Regions from separate parts of the Sodalis sp. RH16 genome, predicted to be linked through region 1. Evidence: predicted binding sites of a transcription regulator. Region 1 holds the regulator's gene; each other region holds the start of a gene.
What was found. The regulator LexA, encoded in region 1, represses DNA repair genes until DNA is damaged. The targets are predictions, from matches to a motif close to TNCTGTATGTACATACAGNA.
Positions count from the first base shown of each region.

Region 2: a site for LexA is predicted at 2,380-2,399, ahead of dinB (DNA polymerase IV). Genes of this name have one in related genera too.
Region 3: a site for LexA is predicted at 2,274-2,293, ahead of rmuC (DNA recombination protein RmuC). Genes of this name have one in related genera too.

Region 1 covers NZ_CP178737.1:1,375,753-1,383,587, reverse strand. Annotated here, with positions in the region: gene ubiA (4-hydroxybenzoate octaprenyltransferase) at 1-520, shown strand, start outside; gene plsB (glycerol-3-phosphate 1-O-acyltransferase PlsB) at 641-3,106, opposite strand; gene ACL2XJ_RS06295 (diacylglycerol kinase) at 3,232-3,600, shown strand; gene lexA (transcriptional repressor LexA) at 3,724-4,332, shown strand; gene ACL2XJ_RS06285 (CsbD family protein) at 4,852-5,061, shown strand; gene zur (zinc uptake transcriptional repressor Zur) at 5,208-5,717, opposite strand; gene rcsA (transcriptional regulator RcsA) at 5,850-6,506, opposite strand; gene ACL2XJ_RS06270 (MmgE/PrpD family protein) at 7,380-7,835, opposite strand, start outside.
Region 2 covers NZ_CP178737.1:184,102-191,936, reverse strand. Annotated here, with positions in the region: gene lpcA (D-sedoheptulose 7-phosphate isomerase) at 29-613, shown strand; gene ACL2XJ_RS00895 (class II glutamine amidotransferase) at 760-1,527, shown strand; gene dpaA (peptidoglycan meso-diaminopimelic acid protein amidase) at 1,498-2,229, opposite strand; gene dinB (DNA polymerase IV) at 2,413-3,486, shown strand; gene pepD (beta-Ala-His dipeptidase) at 3,575-5,035, opposite strand; gene gpt (xanthine phosphoribosyltransferase) at 5,270-5,728, shown strand; gene frsA (esterase FrsA) at 6,063-7,307, shown strand; gene crl (sigma factor-binding protein Crl) at 7,389-7,790, shown strand.
Region 3 covers NZ_CP178737.1:2,050,388-2,058,222, forward strand. Annotated here, with positions in the region: gene ACL2XJ_RS09305 (hypothetical protein) at 575-1,105, shown strand; gene udp (uridine phosphorylase) at 1,209-1,973, shown strand; gene rmuC (DNA recombination protein RmuC) at 2,337-3,923, shown strand; gene ubiE (bifunctional demethylmenaquinone methyltransferase/2-methoxy-6-polyprenyl-1,4-benzoquinol methylase UbiE) at 4,063-4,821, shown strand; gene ACL2XJ_RS09325 (SCP2 domain-containing protein) at 4,834-5,439, shown strand; gene ubiB (ubiquinone biosynthesis regulatory protein kinase UbiB) at 5,436-7,073, shown strand; gene tatA (Sec-independent protein translocase subunit TatA) at 7,151-7,417, shown strand; partial or broken gene tatB (Sec-independent protein translocase protein TatB) at 7,421-7,835, shown strand, end outside.

The sequences.
Region 1 (7,835 bases):
ATCGGTGGCCGGATTGGTCCTGGCATGGGTTTACCCGTTTATGAAGCGGATAACCCATTTACCGCAGCTGGTATTGGGCGCGGCCTTCGGATGGTCAATTCCGATGGGGTATGCCGCGGTTAGTGAGTCCTTACCGATTTCATGCTGGCTGCTGTTCGCCGCGAACGTGCTGTGGACCGTGGCCTATGACACCCAATATGCCATGGTGGACAGGGATGATGATATCCGCATCGGCGTTAAATCAACCGCTATCCTGTTCGGCCGCTATGACAGGCTTATCATCGGTATATTGCAAGCGGCTACCCTGCTGTTATTGGTTTTGCTGGGATGGCGGTCGGGATTGAACGGCATTTTCTTTATCGCATTGGCGCTGGCGGGGGGACTGTTCGTTTATCAGCAAAAGCTCATCGCCGGACGTGAACGGCCGGCGTGCTTCAAAGCCTTTTTGAATAATAACCTGGTGGGCATGGTGATCTTTCTCGGCATCGCGCTGAGCCTGCTTGTCGAGGCGATGAAATAATCATCCGCAGCCCACAGCTCACGGAACTATGTCGACAGCCAGCATTGCAGCCGACAGACAACATCGCACAGCCCGGCCCTGACGGCTTTCCGCCAAGCCGCCAGGGATATACTGCTTATTCTACTCCGCCGGTGACGGCAGGGGTTGCAGTCCGGGGGCGGCAACCAGCAGGCTGGCGCTTTCTATGGTCAAATGCACTTCCGGCGTCATCAACTCGCTGAGTATCTCGCTCATTTCAAGCACCTTTCCGCTAATGGCATCGCCGCTGTCGCTGATGTAGTTCTCTTCGCGCAGCGTGGCCACCAGTGTGGAAAACACCGCCTTATCGAAAAACTCAGGCGCATTGATACCGTGCAAGACCGAGAGCCGCTGGGCCATGATCCGGCTCTCTTTCTCCAGCGTGCCTCGATTGATTTGAGGGTTAAACCGCAATAAGGAGAACGTAATGGCATAACGCTGCAGGGTTTCCCTTATTCCTGCGGCCAAGAGCTGCAGAGTTTGGGCGCGCACCGGGTTGAGCAGGAGTTGCCGCGCCTCCTCGATAATCAATCCCTGCCGGAGCAGCTCTTCAATCAGCGCATCGATAACCGGGCCGATCTCCGCCGTTTCATAGTGCATAAACAGTTCTGCTTTGAGCAGCGGGTAAAGCAGATAGCTATGGCGTAATAGCGTCTCTCGGTCTATACCGGGATGGCCGAGAATGATGCTGGCCACCAGCGACGGCAGGATAAATAAATGCTGGATGTTATTCCGGTAGTAGGTCATCAGCACCGCTTGTTCTCGCGTCAAATAGATGATGTCGCCGATGGTGTCCTGCTCAACGCTGAATTTATTCATCGCCAGAGCATGCTCCAGCAAGCCTTCCGCCGTGGTGTCCGGAATGGTCACATCCGCTGCGTAGGGAACGTTGCGCATCAGTTCCAGATAGCAGTTCAGTTGGTGCAGCAATTGTTCCCGGGTTAACGAACGCTGGCGTGAAGCCAGCAGTACCGTGGAACAAAGATTAATGGCATTCGCCGCGGCGGCGTTATTGATGCGCACCATGATTTTGCCGGCGATGTCATCCACCACCGGCGCCAGCCAGCCGGGACGCTGGGCTTCGATAGGATCGATGGAATCACGCCACTGCGGCACGTTCTGGCTCAGATAGGCGCTCAGTGACAAAGGCTCGCCGAAGTTGACATAACCTTGGCCCAGATTACGCAATTTACGCAACCCGCGCACCATCTGCAAAAATCCCTCTTTTTCCTTGGTGGCGCCGCGCAATTCCTTGGCGTAGGTGGCCACCTCCATGACATGTTCATAGCCGACATAAATCGGCACCAGGGTGATGGGCCGGTTACCTCCCCGCAGCATGGCCTGGATGGTCATGGTCAGCGTGCCGGTCTTGGGCTCCAGCAGGCGTCCGGTACGGGAACGCCCGCCCTCCATAAAATATTCCACCGAGTAGCCGCGGGTGAAAAGTTCCCCAAGGTATTCACGGAATATGGTGGAGTAGAGTTTATTGCCCTTGAACGTGCGGCGGATAAAAAATGCCCCCAGGCGCCGGAAAATCGGGCCCGCCGGCCAAAAGTTCAGGTTAATGCCGGCGGCGATATGCGGGGGCACCAATCCCTGGTGATAAAGTACATAGGACAGCAACAGATAATCCATGTGGCTGCGGTGGCAGGGCACGTAGACGATTTCGTGACCGTCTTCGGCCAGTTGCCGGACCCGATCGGCATTGCGTACGTGCAGACCTTGATACAGGCGATTCCAGGTCCAGCTCAATACCCGATCCGATAAACGTATGGCCTCATAAGAAAAGTCCGCCGCAATTTCCTCCATCAGCTGGATGGCGGTTTGCTGCGCCTTATCGGTGGAGATTTTTTTGCTGCGGGCTTCATCTTCAATGGCTTTTTCAATGGCCTTGGACGCCAGCAGCTTGTTAAAAAGATCCTGGCGTACCGGCAAACGCGGCCCAACCGCCACCAGGCGCTGGCGGGCAAAATGTATCCGGGCGACCCGGGCGAGCTTTTGCGCGATGGTCTTATCCGTACCGTGTTCCGTTGCCATGTACCGCATCGACAGCGGATTGGAAAAGCGGACAAAACTGTCACGCCCCAGCCAGAGAATGGCGATGAATTTTTGAAAACCGTTCAGCAGCCGCAGCTGCGGAGCCGGTTGGTTGGGCTGTGCTTCACGGCCCGGGGCGCGTCCGAACATCACGGAAACCGGCACCATTTGTACATCGAGCTGGGGATTGTTACGGTGTAAGTCCAGGTAATTGTGGAATAACTTGACGGATTCCGGCTTCTCGGTGAAGTAGGAGAAAACCCGCGGACCATCGTTAATAAAGACATAACGCGGCAGCGTTACCCCGTCAATTTCCAGGGGAATCAGCGGATCCGGCAGTTGGAGCTTTAAGCACTGCCCGCGCAGGGTAAGCAAATCCGCTTTGGAATTATAAGGTAACACGTACATCATGGCCCGCATGGGATCCAGACCGGTTTCTTCCCGTGGATTCGCGGGGATTACCTTACTTCTCACCAGCAATTTTATTGGCAAATCCAATAACGCATAATAAATGTTACGCCAACCTGACATATCTGTGTGAAGCCTCTTGTTAGCATTGCGGCACAAGAATACCAGAAACTGCGCAACAGATCTGTGGTGATGAGAACGCAAAGAACCGGTAATATGGGCGCAATTTTCCTCAAGCGCGCAAATGTATGGCAAACCAAATCAGTGGACTTAAACGTATCTATAACGCCATGGGATATTCATTAAAAGGATTATCAGCGGCCTGGCGTCATGAAGCGGCTTTTCGGCAGGAAGCGGTAATAGCCATCCTTGCCATCGTACTTGCATATTATCTCGAATCCGACGCTATTTCGCGTATTTTATTGATTGGCTCGGTGTGGCTGGTATTGGTGATGGAAACGATAAACAGCGCCATAGAAGCGGTGGTGGACCGCATCGGGCCAGAGCTGCACCCCCTCTCGGGACGGGCAAAGGATCTCGGGTCGGCTGCGGTTGCGCTGGCCATCATATTGGCGGCCTGGGTCTGGATAACCTTGCTGTGGCGACTATTTCGATGATGGCTTCTTTTAACCGTTGTTAAATTCAGCCGTTTTTATTACGTTTTGCCACACATGAGGTTTTCAATTGGGCTCGACCTGTATATACTCACATGAAGACTGTATAAACAAACAGGGGACGGAATGAAAGCGTTAACCGCCAGACAACAAGAGGTTTTTGACCTTATCCGCGATCATATATCGCAAACCGGCATGCCGCCGACACGCGCGGAGATCGCCCAACAGCTGGGGTTTCGCTCACCCAATGCCGCCGAGGAGCACCTTAAGGCGCTGGCGCGAAAAGGGGCGATTGAGATTGTCTCCGGCGCTTCCCGCGGGATCCGTTTACTCATTGAGGAAGAAAGCGGTTTGCCTCTGATTGGCCGCGTGGCGGCGGGCGAGCCATTGCTGGCGGAGCAGCATATCGAAAGCCATTACAAAGTCGATCCTGATTTGTTCAAACCCCATGCGGACTTTTTGCTGCGCGTCAGCGGCATGTCAATGAAAGACATCGGCATCATGGATGGTGATTTGCTGGCGGTGCACAAAACGCAGGATGCCCGTAATGGCCAGGTGATTGTCGCGCGGATTAACGATGAAGTGACGGTAAAACGCCTGAGAAGACAAGGCAATATCGTTGAGCTGTTACCTGAAAACAGTGATTTCTCCCCCATCGTGGTGGATTTACGCCAGCAGGAGCTCACTATCGAAGGATTGGCGGTAGGTGTCATTCGCAACGGCAATTGGATCTGAGCCTTTGTCTGGACCCGCTTTGATCTGTTGGTGACTCTAGGTAGCGTATTCTCCCCCGGTTTGGTTTTCGGCGTCCTTTATCAGCTTCGGCGGCCGCAGATTTATTGGGGGAGCTGTGGCGCGTCGTTTTGTTCCGTTCAATAACCTTTTTGCATCTTTTCTTGCCTCGCTTTCTTCAATACTTGCCGTCATTAATCGCTGTTCCCGCCAGCTATCCGCGTCAAAGCACAAGTGAAGTTTATACATATTTTGTTACATTTATCGTCACTCTAATTTCCTCCGCTACCTGCTGTTTTATATCGCCTTATGGTAAAAAACGCGGGAATTACCGTCCATATGACGTCAAATCCTCTGCCAAATAAACCTTTCGCCAAACGCACTGCTATACTTAATCTCATAGGGTTAGCTTATAGATTAACGATGTCAGACGTTTTCTTTAACGAATCCGATTATTCATTAACCGCTGCAAAAGGTTAATGATTAAAATTCCTCACCAAACGATAGCGAAGGAGTTTTACAATGAATACTGACCAAGCAAGCGGCAACTGGAAGCAATTCAAGGGTAAAATGAAAGAACAATGGGGCAAACTCACCGATGATGATTTGACCGTTGTTGAAGGGAAGCGTGACCAGTTAATCGGTAAAATTCAAGAACGTTATGGTTACGGCAAAGAAGCAGCAGAAAAGGAAGTTTCGAACTGGGAAACCCAGAATAAATATCGCTGGTAGCGATGTAACGTGGTAGCCCGCTATTACGTTGGTTACCCGGAATAATCAGATTAATGTTCCTACCCAAAGGTACAAGGATGTACCACCTGCCTAATCACATCCTTAAACTAATCTACTAAAAATTTTAATGCCTACCTGTTTAACTATTACCTCTTTTTGATCCCAATGCTATGGTCGTGTCCGCAATTATGCAGCCGATCGCAGGATTGCACTTCGGAACACTTGAGGCAAAAACCATGGGCTTCCACCACGTTATGCCGCATGGCAAAACCCGCTGACCGGGCCATGCGTTGTAGAATCTCCTCAATCCCCTCGGTGGATTGCTCCGTGACCTGGCCGCAGCGATCGCAGATAAAAAAAGCCGAGGTATGGCTAGGCTCTTCAAAATGATGGCACAAGACAAAGCTGTTGGTTGACTCGACGCGATGTATAAATCCCTGCTCCATGAGAAAATCCAGTGCGCGATATATAGTCGGCGGTTTAGCCTGGGGTTCTGAGGCCCTTAACAGATCAAGCAGATCGTAGGCGCTAATTGCCCCCTCCTGCTGCGTCATCAGGCGCAATACTTCGAGCCGCTGCGGCGTCAGGCGTACATTCCGTTGTTCACACAATTGTTCAGCTTGACTGAGCAATTGCGAACTAGTCATGCTTTTCATAGGGAACCCCCGTAGCTTATCTATCCATCATCTTATCATGATGACGATAAAATACCGAATCTAGGGATGTAAGCCGAGCGAGGCTATAGCATTCCCGGCTAACGGTCAGCAAAACAGGGCAGAGAAGAGCTTTTATGCTGTCAGGCGTGGCGACATATTTATTTCCCGGGGAGGGTGGCTGTTGATGCCTTCCGTAACGCTATTGGCGATGGTAATCAGGTGATAGATAACCTGTTTGTTGCTTGCCCTGGTTTTTCTCTTGATATTTATCTTATGGGAGGAAAGGGTTTTTTCTTTGATATGCAAATGTGAACAGATATGTAACGTATCGTAGCCGGACATCCACATTGTGAGGACTTCAGCTTCCGTTTTACTAAAGCGCAGTGGGGAAAATCCAAGTTTGTTATTATCATCCAGCCATGTTCTGACATCGAGATAATAACGGATAATCATATTGATAGTGCTGATTTTGATAAATTTTGAAGTGATAATGACATTCTTTTTGATTGGGATAAAATCATAGAATTTTATGCTTTCATTACCGATAAAGATAAAAAAGAGCGTCGCCGGATGCTGTTCTATGACGGTCTTGAGCTCCTCATTATTGTGCTGATATTGAAAATAATTCTGATTGATAAAAATAATGGAAGGAGATGCTGTTTCGCATTTTTTTCTCAATGTTGACAAACTGTCCAGTGTTCGAATACTTCCTTTAACACCATTTGCGCCAAGAGAGCTTTTCAGCGCATATCTGGTGTATGTGCATGGATCAAGAATAAACACTGTCATAATAATCGCGATATCTACAGTTATGGTTATTGATAGGGGAAGGATGCGTTAGTTCGTTCTATAAATTCCCTTTGAAGACGAAAACAGTGCCTTCGGTATTTGTTTACCGGCTGCTTGTTCGGTTGAATATGATTTTTCTCTTTCTGTTTTCCCTGAAATGCAGAGCCAGGCTGATTATGGTAATCAGCAGCATAAAAGCGATAAGCACGCTGTAAATAATCATACTTCAACCTTTCACTCAGTAATGAAGACGGCGACGCCTTAAATCCATGTGATAGAGGATTATGACCAGTTTGTAAATCGCCATCGAAGCCATTGGGACGTAATATAAGTTATTTGGTACAAAATGAGTTTTTTTTCAAAAAAAAGCTATTGAATGTTAATACTTCGCTGCCAAACCGCGGTTTGCGCACGGCGCACCTCCGGTCGTTTAAAACGCTTGGCAGGGTATTGCCGCCGCTGGATTTCATGCCAAAGGCCGGCGGCAAACGGCAGGGATCTTTATTTGCCGGAAGAGGAGTGATGCCACGCCATGGAGAAGGCGCTGTGGGAATAGTGGAATAGGATGAGATATACGCCGGTAATTGCTTTTTTTAATCAGTTAAAAATCAACATTGCTACTCGACAGCGTGATGCTTATGATTATTGATAGGCAAATAAATTTATCAATAACGGATGCCTTTTTGATTAAAAATTATTATAGGGCATAGAAGAGATGCGATATATTTTTGTATCTGTCTTTTAGGTATCCATCGCCGATATGCCCTTTTTTTTGCTCAACTCAATATCCGCCTTCTTTAAGCGTCATTAAGAGCAAGGAGAAAGCCCGTTGGAGAAATATCAGGCTTTCCCCAGGGCGTTGTTGCAAAAATATCAGACTCTCCCCCGTTCGAGGGATCTTATATCGGTTTGAGTAAATATCTGTTGAAACAGGGCGAGCATCCCCTCGCACAGGCTGTCATTCCAGCCGCCGTGCCGGACGTTATCCCGGAATTTTTCCGCCAGCTCTTCCGGCGACAGCGGCTGCTGTGCGCCGCCGCGCATCCAGGGCTGAACGTGCTCATAAACGGTGCCGTCGCTCATCGTTGCCCGCAGATGGCCGGTGAACTGGGCCGGGTAGGGGTTTTGCGGGTCGATTTCATAGCGGATTTTTTGTGCCAGCGCTAGCACCGCCGGGTCGTTAATCCGTGCCGGCGTGAATTGTCCCAGTCCGGCCCGGCCGTCAAAAAAGCCCACCGCCATGCAAAACGGCGTGCTGAATTTTGCCGCGTAGGCGGTGGGAGGGCGATGCTTGACCGCCAAATCCTCCCACAGCCGATGTACTGTACC
Region 2 (7,835 bases), 1.2 Mb from region 1:
GAATTTGCGAGCCTATACCGAGGGACTTATGTATCAGGATTTGATTCGTAGCGAACTGAACGAAGCCGCGCTGACGCTGGCTAACTTTCTGAAAGACGAAAAAAATATTCAGTCTATTGAGGATGCGGCCAGGCTTATCGCCGATTCCTTTAAAACCGGCGGCAAAGTGCTGTCCTGCGGCAACGGCGGTTCCCATTGCGACGCCATGCATTTCGCCGAGGAGCTTACCGGCCGCTATCGCGATAACCGCCCGGCTTATCCGGCCATCGCCATTTCGGACGTCAGCCATTTATCCTGCGTCAGCAACGATTACGGGTATGATTTTGTCTTTTCCCGTTATATTGAAGCGCTGGGCAATAAGGGCGATGTGCTGCTGGGCATCTCCACCTCCGGCAATTCGGCCAATATCATCCGCGCCGTCGACGCCGCCCGGGCCAAAGGCATGAAAGTGATTACCCTTACCGGCAAAGACGGCGGCAAAATGGCCGGCACCGCCGATGTGGAAATTCGCGTGCCCCATTTTGGCTACGCCGATCGTATCCAGGAGATCCATATCAAGTCGATTCATATTCTGATCCAGCTTATTGAAAAAGAGATGGCTGCGGCGGTGTAATGCAGCGCCGACATCGGCATGGAGGCGGCGGCGTAACCTCGCTCCGGCATCGGGATGAGGGCAGCAGCGTATTGCGGTAACGGAATCGGGATGGCGGGCGGGTAAGGTCGCGCCGCCATCGGGATGGCGCGGAACAGGAGAGGGTCATGTGTGAACTGCTCGGGATGAGTGCCAATGTGCCGACGGACATTTGCTTCAGCTTTACCGGGTTAATGCAGCGGGGCGGCCGCACCGGACCGCATAAGGACGGATGGGGAATCACGTTCTACGAGGGGCTGGGCTGCCGGACCTTCAAGGATCCGTTGCCGAGCATCAGCTCGCCCATCGCCCGGCTGGTGCAGGAGTATCCCATCAAATCCTGCGCGGTGGTTTCTCATATCCGCCAGGCCAATCGCGGCCGGGTGGCGCTGGAAAACACTCACCCTTTTACCCGTGAACTCTGGGGACGGAATTGGACTTTTGCCCACAACGGCCAACTGCGGGGATACCGTCAACTGGACACCAGCCCCTATCGGCCGGTAGGGCAGACCGACAGCGAGTATGCGTTTTGCTGGCTGCTGGCCCGGCTGGCGGAACGCTATCCCCGCACCCCCGGCCATTGGCCGTCGGTGTTCCGTTATATCGATAGCCTGGCGGGCGAGCTGCGGCAAAAAGGCATCTTCAATATGCTGCTGTCCGACGGCCGTTTCGTTATGGGATATTGTTCCAGCGAACTTTACTGGATCACCCGGCGGGCGCCGTTCGGCAAAGCCACCCTTATCGATCAGGATGTGGAGATTGATTTCCAGCAGCAGACCACGCCAGACGATGTGGTGACGGTCATCGCCACCCAACCGCTGACGGGGAATGAAACCTGGCACAAGGTTGCGCCAGGGGAGAGTGTATTATTTCGGCTGGGTGAGCGCGAGCTGTGACGCCACGGGCGCGCGGGTCATTTGCATCGGTGTGCCTATCACATACTGGCCGTTGACCACCGCCACCGCCGCCGGCTGATGATGTTCGGCAAAGAAAGCGTAGCCGGGCTGCAGCTGTTGCCAGAAAGAATAATAGGTGGAATAACGGTGGCGCTGCATATTTGCCGGCGTCATACGGAACGGATAAATATGAATCTTTATCGCATCCTGGCCGTTTCGTAATGCCGCATCCACATAGCGGTATATTTCAGCAATATAACTGTCGGTCATGGCGTAACAGCCGATGGAACGACAATCGCCATGAATCATCAGCATGGCGCCGGAATAGCCGCGGGATTGATCGTAGGCATTGGGGAAACCGATATTGATGGCCCGGTAATAATGGCTGTTGGGCTGCAGATTGCGGCTGTCGATAGTATAAAAACCTTCCGGACTTTTAAAATCGCCTTCCACCCGTTTCGGGCCCAGCCCGCCGGAGAAGTTGCAAATGCCGTAGCTGCCTATCAAGCGGTACTCCGGGCCTATCTTGGCGTAGAGCTCAAGGGTTCGCTCTTCTTTGAAGATTTGAATAAATACCGGTGAGCCGAGTAATTGGGCTTTCAATTCATTTGAAATAACTTGCGCCTGCTCACTGGCATAACTGACCGATGTAAATGCCGGTATACAAAACAACATCGCAAACAGCAGTGCGATTTTGCTCATTATCATTCCTGCGTAGTCAAAATAAATAACAAACCTGCAATAATCATTGCCGGCAAACCCTGTAAAACGATAATACATTTAAGATAATCAGCGACACGATATCACTGCCCGAACTTTTATCAAGATACGTTTTGTATATATTCGCGTACTTACTGTATACTCATACAGTTAAAAGGGGGGCAAATGCGCAAAATCATACATGTCGACATGGATTGCTTCTTCGCGGCAGTGGAAATGCGCGACGATCCGAGCCTGCGCGATATCCCCATTGCCATCGGCGGCAGGGCGGACAAGCGGGGGGTCATCAGCACCGCCAACTATCCGGCCCGGGTATTCGGCGTGCACAGCGCGATGTCCACCGCCATGGCCATGAAGCTTTGCCCCCATCTTAAACTGCTGCCGGGGCGCATCAATGCCTATAAAGAAGCATCGGCGCATATCCGTGAAATCTTTAGCCGTTATACGCCGTTAATCGAACCGTTGTCGCTGGACGAAGCCTATCTGGATGTGACCGACAGCGCCTATCACAGCGGTTCGGCCACCCTGATGGCCCAGGCCATCCGCGCCGACATCGCCCGCGAGTTGCGGCTCACCGCCTCCGCCGGCGTAGCGCCGGTTAAGTTTCTGGCCAAAATCGCCTCCGATTTGAACAAGCCCGACGGGCTGTACGTTATCAGGCCTGAACAGGTCGCCTCTTTTTTGCAGTCGTTGCCCTTGGGGAAAATACCCGGCGTGGGCAAAGTCACGGCGAAAAAACTGGCTGACATGGGTCTTAATACCTGCGGCGATATACAGCGGTATGATCTGGCGGCGCTGCTCAGGCAGTTTGGCAAATTCGGCCGGGTGATCTGGGAGCGTTCTTTGGGTATCGATGAGCGGGAGGTGACCTCCGATCGGATGCGTAAATCGGTGGGGGTGGAGCGCACCCTTGAGGTTGATATCGACGATTGGGCGGCGTGCGCACAGATTATCGAGGCGCTGTACCCGGAGCTTGAGCGCCGGCTGGAGCGGGTGCGACCGGATCTGCACATCGCCCGGCAGGGCATCAAGCTCAAATTCGCCGATTTCCAGCAAACCACCCAGGAGCACGTGTGGCCGGTACTGAACAAAGCGGATTTGATGGAGATTGCCCGCCAGGCGTGGGATCAGCGGCGCGGCGAACGGGGGGTGCGGCTGGTGGGGCTGCATGTGACGCTGCTGGACCCGCAGATTGAGCGGCAGCTGATATTTAACTGGGAAGATGATTTGTTTTTGTGAGGGGGGAGCTGCGCTCCCCCAACCCCTGCAAGGGCGGCTCGCTGCACGATTGGTGTAAGCGGGCTTACCGTGCCATGGGCCCCGATGTTTAGGCTTTTTCCGGGATGGCCCTAAGCAGTGCGGTCAATAAGGTCCAGTACTGGCCGACGCTTTTGATATGCACCTGTTCGTCCGGGGAGTGAGGGCCGGTGATGGTCGGCCCGATGGAGACCATGTCCATGTTCGGGTAGGGCTTTTTGAACAGCCCGCATTCCAGACCGGCGTGGATCACCTGGATGTTCGGCGTTTTGTTGAACAGCTTCTGGTAGGTTTCGCGTACCAGATGCATCACCGGTGAGGCGGCGTCCGGCTTCCAGCCCGGGTAGCTGCCTTTGGCAATGCATTCCGCGCCCGCCAGCTGGCCCAATGCGGTCAGGGATTCCACTACGTTCTCTTTGCCGCTGTCGATGAGGGAGCGAATAAGGCAGCGGATGGTGGCGGTCTTTTCGTCCAGGGACACCACGCCGACGTTCAGGGAGGTTTCTACCACGCCCTTTACGTCGTCGCTCATGCGAATCACGCCGTTGGGGGTGGCGTTCAGCAGGGCGATAAACTTGTCGCCGCAGGCTTTGGTCAATGCCTGCAGTTCGGATTGCACCGGTTCCACTGAAATCGCCAGTTTCTTTTCCTTGGCCGCCAGCTCCGTTTGGATAACCGCCAGGTACTGTTGCGCCAGCGAATTGAGGCTTTCGGTATTCTCCTGCGGCAGGGCCAGGGTGGCGAAGGCTTCACGGGGTATGGCGTTGCGCAGGGTGCCGCCGGTAACATCAAGTACGCGGAGATCCAGTTTTTTGGCGTGCTGGAACAGAAAGCGGGCCAGCAGTTTGTTGGCATTGCCCTGTCCCAGATGAATATCGACGCCGGAGTGGCCGCCCTTCAGCCCTTTGAGGGTGAGCTTGACCACCTGGTAGCCGGCGGGCACCGCTTCACGTTCCAGCGGCAGCACGGTTTTGAAATCCACCCCGCCGGCGCAGCCCATGTAGACTTCGCCCTCTTCCTCGGAATCGGTGTTAATGAGGATTTCAGCCTGCAGCCAGTTCGGCTGCAGACCGAAGGCGCCCTCCATGCCGGTTTCTTCGGTCATGGTGAGCAGCACTTCCAGCGGGCCGTGCTGCACGCTGTCATCCGCCAGGACCGCCAATGCCGAGGCCATGCCGATGCCGTTGTCCGCGCCAAGGGTGGTGCCGCGGGCTTTTACCCAATCGCCGTCGATATAAGGCTGGATCGGGTCGCGGGTGAAGTCGTGCACGGTATCGCTGTTTTTTTGCGGTACCATGTCCAGATGCGCCTGCAACACCACCGGACGGCGCTTTTCATAACCGGGGGTCGCCGGCTTGCGCAGCAGCACATTGCCGGCCTGATCCCGCTCCGCAAACAATCCTTTTTCCTGGGCCCAGCGGATTATATGGCCTGCCAGGGCATCTTCATGATATGAGGGATGCGGAATGGAACAGATTTTGTCAAAAATTTGCCATAGGGGCTGTGGCGAAAGTTGAGTCAGTTCAGACACGATAAAAACTCCTGTAACGACAAAAGACCCGGGCCGGGGAGTCAGTGTGGCGCGCAGCCGGCCGCAGGGTCACCAAAGATGGCTCAAGAATACCACTTTACCGTAACGGGCGGTGAAACTGCGGTTAAAAAGGGTAGTAGCACTGGTATTTCGTCGGTTGCGTCTCTATAATCTCGCGCAACCTTTTTTCCCCTGGTACTTTTAAGCCGAACCGATCCGGCTGGGACAGCATTTATGAGCGAAAAATACGTCGTAACCTGGGACATGTTGCAACTTCAGGCTCGGAAACTGGCCCAGCGCCTGCTTCCGTCAACGCAGTGGAAAGGCATTATCGCGGTAAGCCGCGGCGGTCTGGTTCCCGCTTCCATCCTGGCGCGTGAATTAAATATCCGCCACGTGGATACGGTGTGCATCTCCAGCTATGACCACCAGCACCAGCGCGCGATGACCGTGCTCAAACGCGCCGAGGGCGATGGCGAAGGCTTTATCGTCATCGACGATCTGGTGGATACCGGCGGCACCGCCAAAGCCATCCGCGACATGTATCCCAAAGCCCATTTCGTCACCATCTTCGCCAAACCCGCCGGCCGGCCGCTGGTGGATGACTATGTGGTGGATATTCCCCAGGATACCTGGATCGAACAGCCCTGGGACATGGCGGTGGCCTTTGTTCCGCCGCTGAGCGAAAAATAAGGGTTCTTTACGTATTTCGCGCCGCCCGATGCTTATTGCGGCTTAATGCGTCCCATGGCGATTTATCGCTTTTCCTTTCTTCGGGCCGCTGCCGGCTTGTCCGCCACCCCCCGGAGCGGCAAACCGCCAATATGCCGTATCCTCACGCCCGTTCATGACGGGCGTTTGTTTTTTGGCCGCTAAATGAGTAATCTGGCAGGCATCCTCCCGTCAGCGCGGGACAGAATTCAATAACCTGGCGTATCGGCATGGCTTAGCTGCATGATGGGCATGGCTTAGCGTCAGGGCTTATTGTTATGGCTTAACGGCTTGGCGTAATGGAGAATACAGCTCAATGAGCAGTAGGAATCTGAGCGAGATACTGTTTAAACCTTCCTTTAAACTTCCCGAAACCTCCACGCTGGTGACGCGCGCCCGCCACCCCTCCGGCCAAAAGCCGATGCTCGCCCCCCTGGACGGCGCCAATCCCGGCAACTGGTATCGCATGATCAACCGCCTGTTGTGGATTTGGCGCGGCCTGGATGCCTGGGAAATCGAAGAGACGCTGGCCCGTATCGCCGCCAGCAAAGCCGAACGCACCGATGACCGCCTGCTGGATACCGTCATCGGCTATCGCCCCGGCAACTGGATTTATGAGTGGTCCCACCAAGGCATGACATGGCAGCAGAAGGCCATGGATGAACCGCAGCCGGAGGTGTCCGGCGAGCAATGGCTCAAGGCGGCCAATTTCTACAGCATCGCCGCCTATCCCCACCTGCCGGGGGATCAACTGGCGGAGCAGGCGGAAACCCTCGCCAACCGCGCCTGGGAAGAAGCGGCGAGCCGGCTCAGCTATCAGCTCAAGGCCTTGACCTTCCCCATCAGCGGCGGCGGCACCCTGACCGGCTTCTTACACCTGCCGTCCGAAGGCAAAGGCCCTTTTCCCACGGTACTGGTGTGCGGCGGGCTGGATATGCTGCAAAACGACACCTATCGCCTGTTCCACGACTACTTCGCCCCGGCGGGCATGGCGATGCTCACCATCGACATGCCCTCCATCGGTTTTTCCTCCAAGTGGAAACTGAGCCAGGATTCCAGCTTTCTCCATCAGCAGGTGCTGAAATCCATGGCGAACATCCCCTGGATAGACTCGCGGCGCGTCACCGCCTTCGGCTTCCGGTTCGGCGCCAATATTGCCGTGCGCCTGGCCTACCTGGAATCCCAGCGCCTGAGCGGAGTGGCCTGTCTTGGCCCGGTGGTGCACGCGCTGCTCACCGACCCCGCCCGGCAAGACCGCGTGCCGGGCATGTATATGGATGTCCTGGCCAGCCGCATCGGCATGGCCAACGTCTCGGACTCGGCGCTGAAAGTCGAGCTCAGCCGCTATTCCCTGAAAACCCAGGGATTGCTGGGCCGCAGATGCCCGACTCCCATGCTGGCGGGCTATTGGGAAAACGATCCCTTCAGCCCGAAGGAAGAGGCGACATTAATTGTTTCCTCCTCGTCATCCGGCACGCTTTTAACGGTGAAATCGGCGCCGGTCTATCAAAATTTCCATCATGCTTTGCTGAATATTCGCGATTGGCTGAAAAAAAACTGAAAATTCTAAGTTGATTAATTCTATTAGTTTGCTAAATAGAGAAGACGGTTATTTTTTTCGCGGTATTAGAGGTTAAAAAGCATGGCTTTAGTCAGTGGACATCCCAAAAGCAGATTAATGAAAGGATTCACCGCGCTCGGTCCCTACATTCGGGAAGGGCAATGCAGCGACGATCATTTTTTCTTTGATTGCCTGGCGGTATGCATCAACATGCAGCCGTCGCCTGAAAAGCGGGAATTCTATGGCTGGTGGATAGATCTGAACGCCGAAGAAAAACGCTACACCTACACCTACCATTTGGGCCTGTTCGACAAAGAGGGCCACTGGAGCGAGAAAAAAATCAAAGAGCAGGAAGTGCTGGATAAATTGGAAAGCTCGCTGCGGCAGTTTCACACCCGCCTGCGCGCCTACATCGTCTCATTGGACATGACGCTGGAACCGGCGGATTCCTTTAAAGACCATCCCTTCAGCCTGTCTTCCTGACAGCACGCCGGGCCTGCTTTTTATCGCAAATCGCGTTATGCTGAC
Region 3 (7,835 bases), 670 kb from region 1:
AATACAATTATTTTTAATGTAATAAATATATAAAATAAAACGGATATGTAATATGTAAATATAATAGAATTTTTACTTCACGCATCTCGCCGCGAGGATTTTTGATAGCTGATAATATCATTAAAATCAATAGCTTTAGGTTATCCATCGATTGTTGATCCATTATTATGTAATAATGCTACATATATCCTCATGGCTAGAGTCATTTATAACGGGAAGAGAAGTATTGCCCGGCTGATATTTAAAATGTCCGTCACACTTTCAATTTTAATCTTCGCCCCGTGGTCGCTTTATGCAATTTATCCGCAGCGAAGCGTTATAAGTTTGATTTTCATTATCGATTTCTTTTATTAAGAATAGACCCAAGCGAGGAGGAGGGTATCAACAGCGGAATACGTTATTTTGTCGATAAATGCATACCAGATAATATCGATTTTAAATAATATTAAAAAAATTATAATAATGGAAAATTGTTATTTCTTTATTTAACACAATTTGAACTATTTCATGATGAAATTAATAGCTATGTTAAAAGAGCAATACTTTTAAAAATTCTGTTTTGGGAGTAACCACCATGACTATATCGATAGATTATTCCGTTGCCAAAACTCCACCTGCCGTTCATAACGGCGCGGCGGGCGCTGATACGGGCAATCTGGCCGCCAAGCTGGAATCCGTTAAAAATAGTCCTGATAACGTCTCGACATTCTCTCTAACGTCATCGCTATCTGCTTCCGCCGCTAAATTATCCACTCACCTGGGTTTGGACAAATTGATCAATGGATTGACATGGGTCGGCAGTCTGACCAGCAGTACGATGGGCAATGTTGTGCAATTCAGTCAGTACGCTGCGGATACCGTGCAAATGGTCCATGACGGCGCAAAAATCGTACAATATGGCATAGAGCATGGCATCAAAGGGTTGCTAAGCGAAATCATGGTCTTATTAAAAGCTCAGTCGTTGCCCATAGTGGAACGCTGGATCGATAAAGTTTACGAAGCCGGGAAAGACGTCACCTTGACGCAGGTCCTGAAGATCCTAATGGAATGTATTGCGAACGACAAAGAAATCAAAGGGTTGTTTAAAGAGATAATTGCAACCTGATAACGGTGTGAATGTGAGATGCCCCACGGACTTCGGCAGATAAATATTAGTATTCTAACGATATTATGTTTGGGTTAACATGTTATTTTTAGAGGTATCTGCCATGTCCTCATCCGATGTTTTTCATCTTGGTTTAACACACTCCGATCTGAAGGGGGCCACGCTCGCCATCATCCCGGGAGATCCGCAAAGGGTTGAAAAAATCGCCGCGCTGATGGAGAATCCGGTGCACCTGGCCTCTCACCGGGAATTTACCACCTGGCGAGCAGAAATATCAGGCAATCCGGTTATTATCTGTTCAACCGGCATTGGCGGACCCTCCACATCCATCGCCGTAGAAGAACTGTCCCAGTTGGGCATCCGCACTTTTTTACGGGTTGGTACCACCGGCGCGATTCAATCTTATATTCAGGTGGGTGACGTACTGATCACCACCGCCGCGGTACGTTTGGACGGGGCCAGCCTGCATTTCGCCCCTGTGGAGTATCCGGCGGTGGCGGATTTTGACTGCACTTCCGCTCTGGTGGGGGCGGCGAAACACCATCGAACGAAATTTCACATTGGGGTAACCGCGTCCTCCGATACCTTCTATCCGGGGCAGGAACGTTACGATACCTATTCCGGACGGGTGTTGAACCGCTTGAAAGGGTCCATGCAGGAGTGGCAAAGCCTGGGCGTCATGAATTATGAAATGGAATCCGCCACTCTGCTGACCATGTGCGCCACGCAAGGGTTGCGGGCAGGCATGGTGGCCGGCGTCATCGTTAACCGTACCCTGCAGGAGACCCCCGATGCCCGTTCCATGCAACTGGCCGAAAGCGTCGCGGTAAACATCGTCGTCGATGCCGCCCGCCGCCTTATTATCTGATCCGATTATGGCGACCGGTGTAAACACCCCGGTCGTTTCAGTCCGGTTTAACCTGAGAATTCGCTTCAATGGCATGATAAGCCGTGCCTTCCTTACCGATATCCCGCCGATGTTAATCATTATTTCCACGTGAGGAGCCTTCTCTTGGAGGATATTCCACCGGGGTATTGCTGGCGCGGGGGGGTTGGGTAGAAGATGGCTTATCGGCCTTATCAACTGATATTCCCTTCATCTTGCATCTTTCATTTTTTGTGTGGCGGCGGCGTTGGCTGAAAGCCGTAATCCATCGGGTATAAATGGGTCTGGACATTTATACAGTTCCCACTTAACGTGACGGTTGGCACAGGTTACGGCGGAGGTTATATGGATTTCAGCCTGTTATACGCGGCGGGGGGCGTGCTGGCGGGGCTGCTGCTCGGCCTGCTCATCGCAAGCCACCGATACCAGAAACGGCTGGCGGATCATCAGGCGGCGCTGGGTTTGCATGAACAATCCCAGGCGTCGGCTCGGCAAGAGCTGGAGCGGGTAGAAGCGGCTCACCGTCAAAGCGGGCAGCAGCTCCGTGACGGCGAGCGCGAGCTGCGCGATCTCTACAGCCGGCTCGCCGCCGCGGAGGAGCGTCTGCAACCCCTGGAACACTGGCGAAAAGAGTGTGAACAGCTCAACGGCGAATTGCGGGCGCTGCGGGAGGTGAATAGCGCGCAAGAGGCCGAACTGCGGGAAGTGACTATTCGCCTGGAAGAGACCCGCATCGGCGCGGAAGAAAAGCAGCGCTTGCTGATGAACAGCGAACAGCGGCTGGCATCGCAGTTCGAAAACCTCGCCAATCGAATTTTCGAGCAAAGCGGGCGCAAGGTGGATGAGCAGAATCGGCAAAGCCTGGATCTCCTGCTGACCCCATTGCGTGAACAACTGGACGGGTTCCGCCGCCAGGTCCAGGACAGTTTCGGCCAAGAGGCGCGGGAACGCCATACCCTGACTCATGAGATCCGGAGTTTGCAGCAGCTTAACACGCAAATGGCGCGGGAAGCGGTCAACCTGACCAAGGCGCTCAAAGGGGATAACAAAACCCAGGGCAACTGGGGCGAGGTGGTATTAAGCCGTGTTCTCGAAGCATCGGGGCTGCGGGAGGGCTACGAATATCAAACCCAGGTGAACATTCAAATCGATAATGCGCATCGGATGCAACCGGACGTTATCGTGCGTTTGCCACAGGGAAAAGATGTGATCATCGACGCCAAAATGTCACTGGTGGCTTATGAACGTTTTTTCAACAGTCAGGATGAAAGCGAGCGCCAGCTGGCGCTGACGGAGCATATTCAATCCCTGCGCGGGCATATGCGGCTGCTGGGGAGAAAAGATTACCAACAATTGCCCGGTTTACGCTCGCTGGATTATGTGCTGATGTTTATCCCGGTGGAGCCGGCCTTTATGCTGGCTATTGATAAGCAGCCCGAACTGATCGGCGAGGCCCAGAAACAGAATATCATGCTGGTGAGCCCCACTACGCTGCTGGTGGCCTTGCGGACCATCAGCAATCTTTGGCGCTACGAGCACCAGAGCCGCAATGCCCAGCATATTGCCGAGCGGGCCGCTCGCCTGTATGACAAGATGCGCCTGTTTGTGGACGACATGCTGGCCATAGGGCAAAGCCTCGACAAAGCCCAGGGCGGCTATCGTTCGGCCATGAATAAGCTGACGCAGGGCCGCGGCAATATTCTCAGCCAGGCCGAGGGGTTCAGGGCGCTCGGGGTAGAGATCAAGCGCCCCATCAATTCCGTGTTGGCGGAACAAGCGGAGCAGGGATATAACGACGCCGATATCAGCAATGCGCGAACTGCCGACGATGACCGCGATGGGCAAGACGAAACGCCGCTAACCATCCCCGATAATTGTCCGCCGTCGGTTGACGACAACGCTGTCCGGGGCGAAACTCCGGAGCAGGCGTAAGAGGAATATACGCCGACGATGCAAGCGGGCCCTCGGCGCGGAGCCATAAGACTTCCGCTGAGTTGACCAGCCCTGCTGTGGGGCTTTGCGCTCGCTTCTGTTACACTTCTCTGATATCTCATTAAGCAGGATGAATAACATGGCAGATGAAGACAAACGCGAAACGACCCATTTCGGCTTTCGCACCGTGCCCAAAGATGAGAAAGCGGTTATGGTGGCGGATGTCTTTCATTCCGTCGCGGCAAAATATGATTTGATGAATGATCTAATGTCTTTCGGCATTCATCGCCTGTGGAAGCGTTTCGCTATCCATTGCAGCGGCGTGCGGCGGGGTCAGAAAGTGTTGGATCTTGCCGGCGGCACCGGCGATTTGACGGCGAAATTCTCCCGGCTGGTGGGAGAAGAGGGTGAGGTGGTCTTGGCGGATATCAACGATTCGATGCTGAAAGTCGGTCGCGATAAACTGCGCAATAAAGGCATTATCGGCAATGTGAGTTATGTCCAGGCGAATGCTGAATCTCTGCCGTTCCCCGATGATACCTTCGATTGCATCACCATCTCGTTCGGCCTGCGCAATGTCACCGAAAAAGAGCAGGCGCTGCGCTCCATGTATCGGGTGCTGAAACCCGGCGGCCGTCTGCTGATCCTGGAATTTTCCACCCCGTTGTTCAAACCGTTGAACAAGGCATACGATCTCTACTCCTTTCACGTATTGCCGCGCATTGGCGAGATGGTGGCGCGGGATGCGGGCAGCTACCGTTACCTGGCCGAATCCATCCGCATGCATCCGGACCAGGAAACATTGAAAGCCATGATGCTCGACGCCGGTTTCGACTCCGCCGAGTATTTTAATATGACCGGAGGTATCGTTGCGCTGCACCGCGGTTATAAATTTTGATCGGGAAATCATATGCTGATGTCATTGATCGCCGCGACTCTTGAAATTGCTCTTAAACGCTTGCTGTATCAGGATCAATTCATGAAAACGGCTCGCCAGCGCCTCAAGGGTAAAACCCTGCGGTTTGAGCTGGCGGAACTGGACAGTCCGGTCATTTTGGTTTTTGGCGAATCACAGGCGGATGTTCTCACCTCTTGGGACGATCCGGCGGATTGCACCGTCAAAACGCATTTTTCCGCGATTCCGGCGCTGCGCCGGCGGCAACGGCTTCCCGCCCTGATTAAGCAGGGGGATCTAGAAGTGGATGGCGACATACAGGTGGTGCAGCAATTTGTCGCCCTACTGGATATGGCGGAATTTGATCCGGCCGAACTGCTGTCGCCCTATCTTGGCGATGTCCTGTCGGAAGGGCTGACGCAGCGCGTTTCCGCCCATGCCGATAATATAAAACGCCGCTGGACCGACCGGCAAACCCAATGGGGACAGGCGGTCACCGAAGAGTGGCGGCTATCCCCATCGGCCCTTGAGCTTGCCTGGTTCAGCGAAGAGGTAGACACCTTGGATCGGGATGGCGCCGCTCTGGCGGCCCGTCTGGAAAGAATGGAGATCAGCCGATGATTTTTGGAGAAATCGGCCGCCTTTATTATATCGTGCGGGTATTGCTCAGCTACGGACTGGATGAACTTATTCCCAAAGTGCGCCTGACCCTGCCGCTTCGCCTGGGGCGCAAGCTTTTGTTCTGGATCCCCAATGAGCATGCCCAGCAGCCCTTGGGTGAACGATTGCGGCTGGCCCTGGAGGAATTGGGACCGGTTTGGATCAAGTTCGGGCAAATGCTGTCCACCCGCCGCGATCTATTCCCGCCGGTGGTGGCCGATCAACTGGCGATGCTTCAGGACCGGGTGAAACCTTTTGACGGCGCCCTGGCGCGCCAGCATATCGAACGGGCAATGGGCAAACCGCTGGAGTCCTGGTTCGACGATTTCGATCAGCAGGCGCTGGCGTCGGCGTCCATCGCCCAGGTCCATACCGCGCGCCTGAAAGAAAACGGTAAAGAGGTGGTGATCAAAGTGATCCGCCCCGACATCATGCCGATGATCAAAGCCGATATGCGGTTAATGTACCGGCTGGCCAGCTGGCTGCCGCGGCTGCTGCCCGACGGACGGCGTCTGCGGCCGGTGGAAGTCGTGCTTGAGTATGAAAAAACCCTGTTGGACGAACTGAACCTGCTGCGTGAAGCGGCGAACTCCATCCAGCTCAGGCGTAACTTTGAAAACAGCCCGATGCTCTATATACCGGAGGTCTATCCGGATTACTGTAGCGAGACCATGATGGTCATGGAACGCATCTATGGTGTTCCGGTGTCGGATGTGGCGGCCCTCGAGAAACAGGGAACCAATTTGAAATTACTGGCGGAACGTGGCGTGCAGGTCTTTTTTACGCAGGTGTTTCGTGATAGTTTTTTCCATGCGGACATGCATCCGGGCAATATTTTCGTCAGTTTTGAGCATCCGGAAAATCCGCAATATATCGGTATCGACTGCGGTATTGTCGGTTCGCTTAATAAAGAGGATAAACGGTACCTGGCGGAAAATTTCATCGCTTTTTTCAATCGCGATTACCGCAAGGTTGCCGAGCTGCACGTTGATTCCGGGTGGGTGCCCCCCGATACCAATGTGGAAGATTTTGAGTTTGCCATCCGTACCGTGTGTGAGCCGATATTCGAAAAACCGCTGGCGGATATCTCTTTCGGCCATGTTTTGTTGAATCTGTTCAACACCGCCCGGCGCTTCAATATGGAAGTACAGCCGCAGCTGGTGTTATTGCAAAAGACCCTGTTGTACGTCGAGGGAGTGGGACGCCAGTTATATCCGCAGCTCGATTTGTGGAAAACGGCCAAACCCTTTTTGGAAGACTGGATCAAAGATCAGGTGGGTATCCCGGCCATCATGCGGGCGCTCAAAGAAAAGGCTCCATTTTGGGCGGAAAAACTGCCGGAGTTGCCTGAGCTCATCTACGAGGGATTCAAGCATCATAAGTCACTGCAAAAAAGCGTGGATAAGCTGGCGGTGGAGTTTAAGCAGCAGCGCGTTAAACAGGGACAGGCGCGGTTTTTGTTCGGTATCGGCGCAACATTGCTGCTCTGCGGGACTTTTCTGTTATCGCAGGGAAACGAGATGTCGTCTTTTCCCGCCTGGTTGATGGCGGCCGGTATCGTAAGCTGGATCGTCGGCTGGAAACGCACTGAATAGTACGCACGACATAATAATAAATATCCTGCATCCGGTTTGTAACCGGCAATATGAATCAACTTAATACAGAGGTGCCTATGGGCGGTATCAGTATCCCACAATTGTTAATCATCGCGGTGATCGTCGTATTATTATTCGGCACCAACAAATTGCGCGGCCTGGGATCGGATCTCGGTGCGTCAATCAAGGGCTTCAAAAAAGCCATGAACGACGATGACGATAAAAAAACGCCGCCCAAGGCGGATCAAACCGTACAAGATGCGGACTTCACGACCCAACCCATTGCCCAATCCGGGCAATCCGAGTCGGAAGAGTCGAAAAGTAAAAATAAAGAGCAGGTATAATCCGTGTTTGATATTGGATTTGGTGAGCTGGCGCTGATATTCGTGATCGGGCTGGTGGTCCTCGGGCCCGAGCGTCTGCCGGTGGCGGTCAGAACGGTAGTGGGCTGGATCAAGGCATTGCGTTCGATGGCGGCGACGGTGCAAAACGAATTGAGCCAGGAATTGAAACTGCAGGAACTGCAGGACAGTTTGAAAAAAGTGGAAGAGGCCAGCAAAAATAATCTGTCGCCGGAGCTGAAAGCCTCCATGGAAGAACTGCGCGAGGCGGCCGATTCAATGAAAAAAACCTTTCAAAGCAAGCTGGTTCCCGATGAGGAAAACCCGCCACATACTATCCATAATCCGGTGGTCACTGATTCCGCGGCGACACACAGCGGCGTGACCCCGGCCGAAGGCGCCAGCCAGGCGCAAGCGCCGG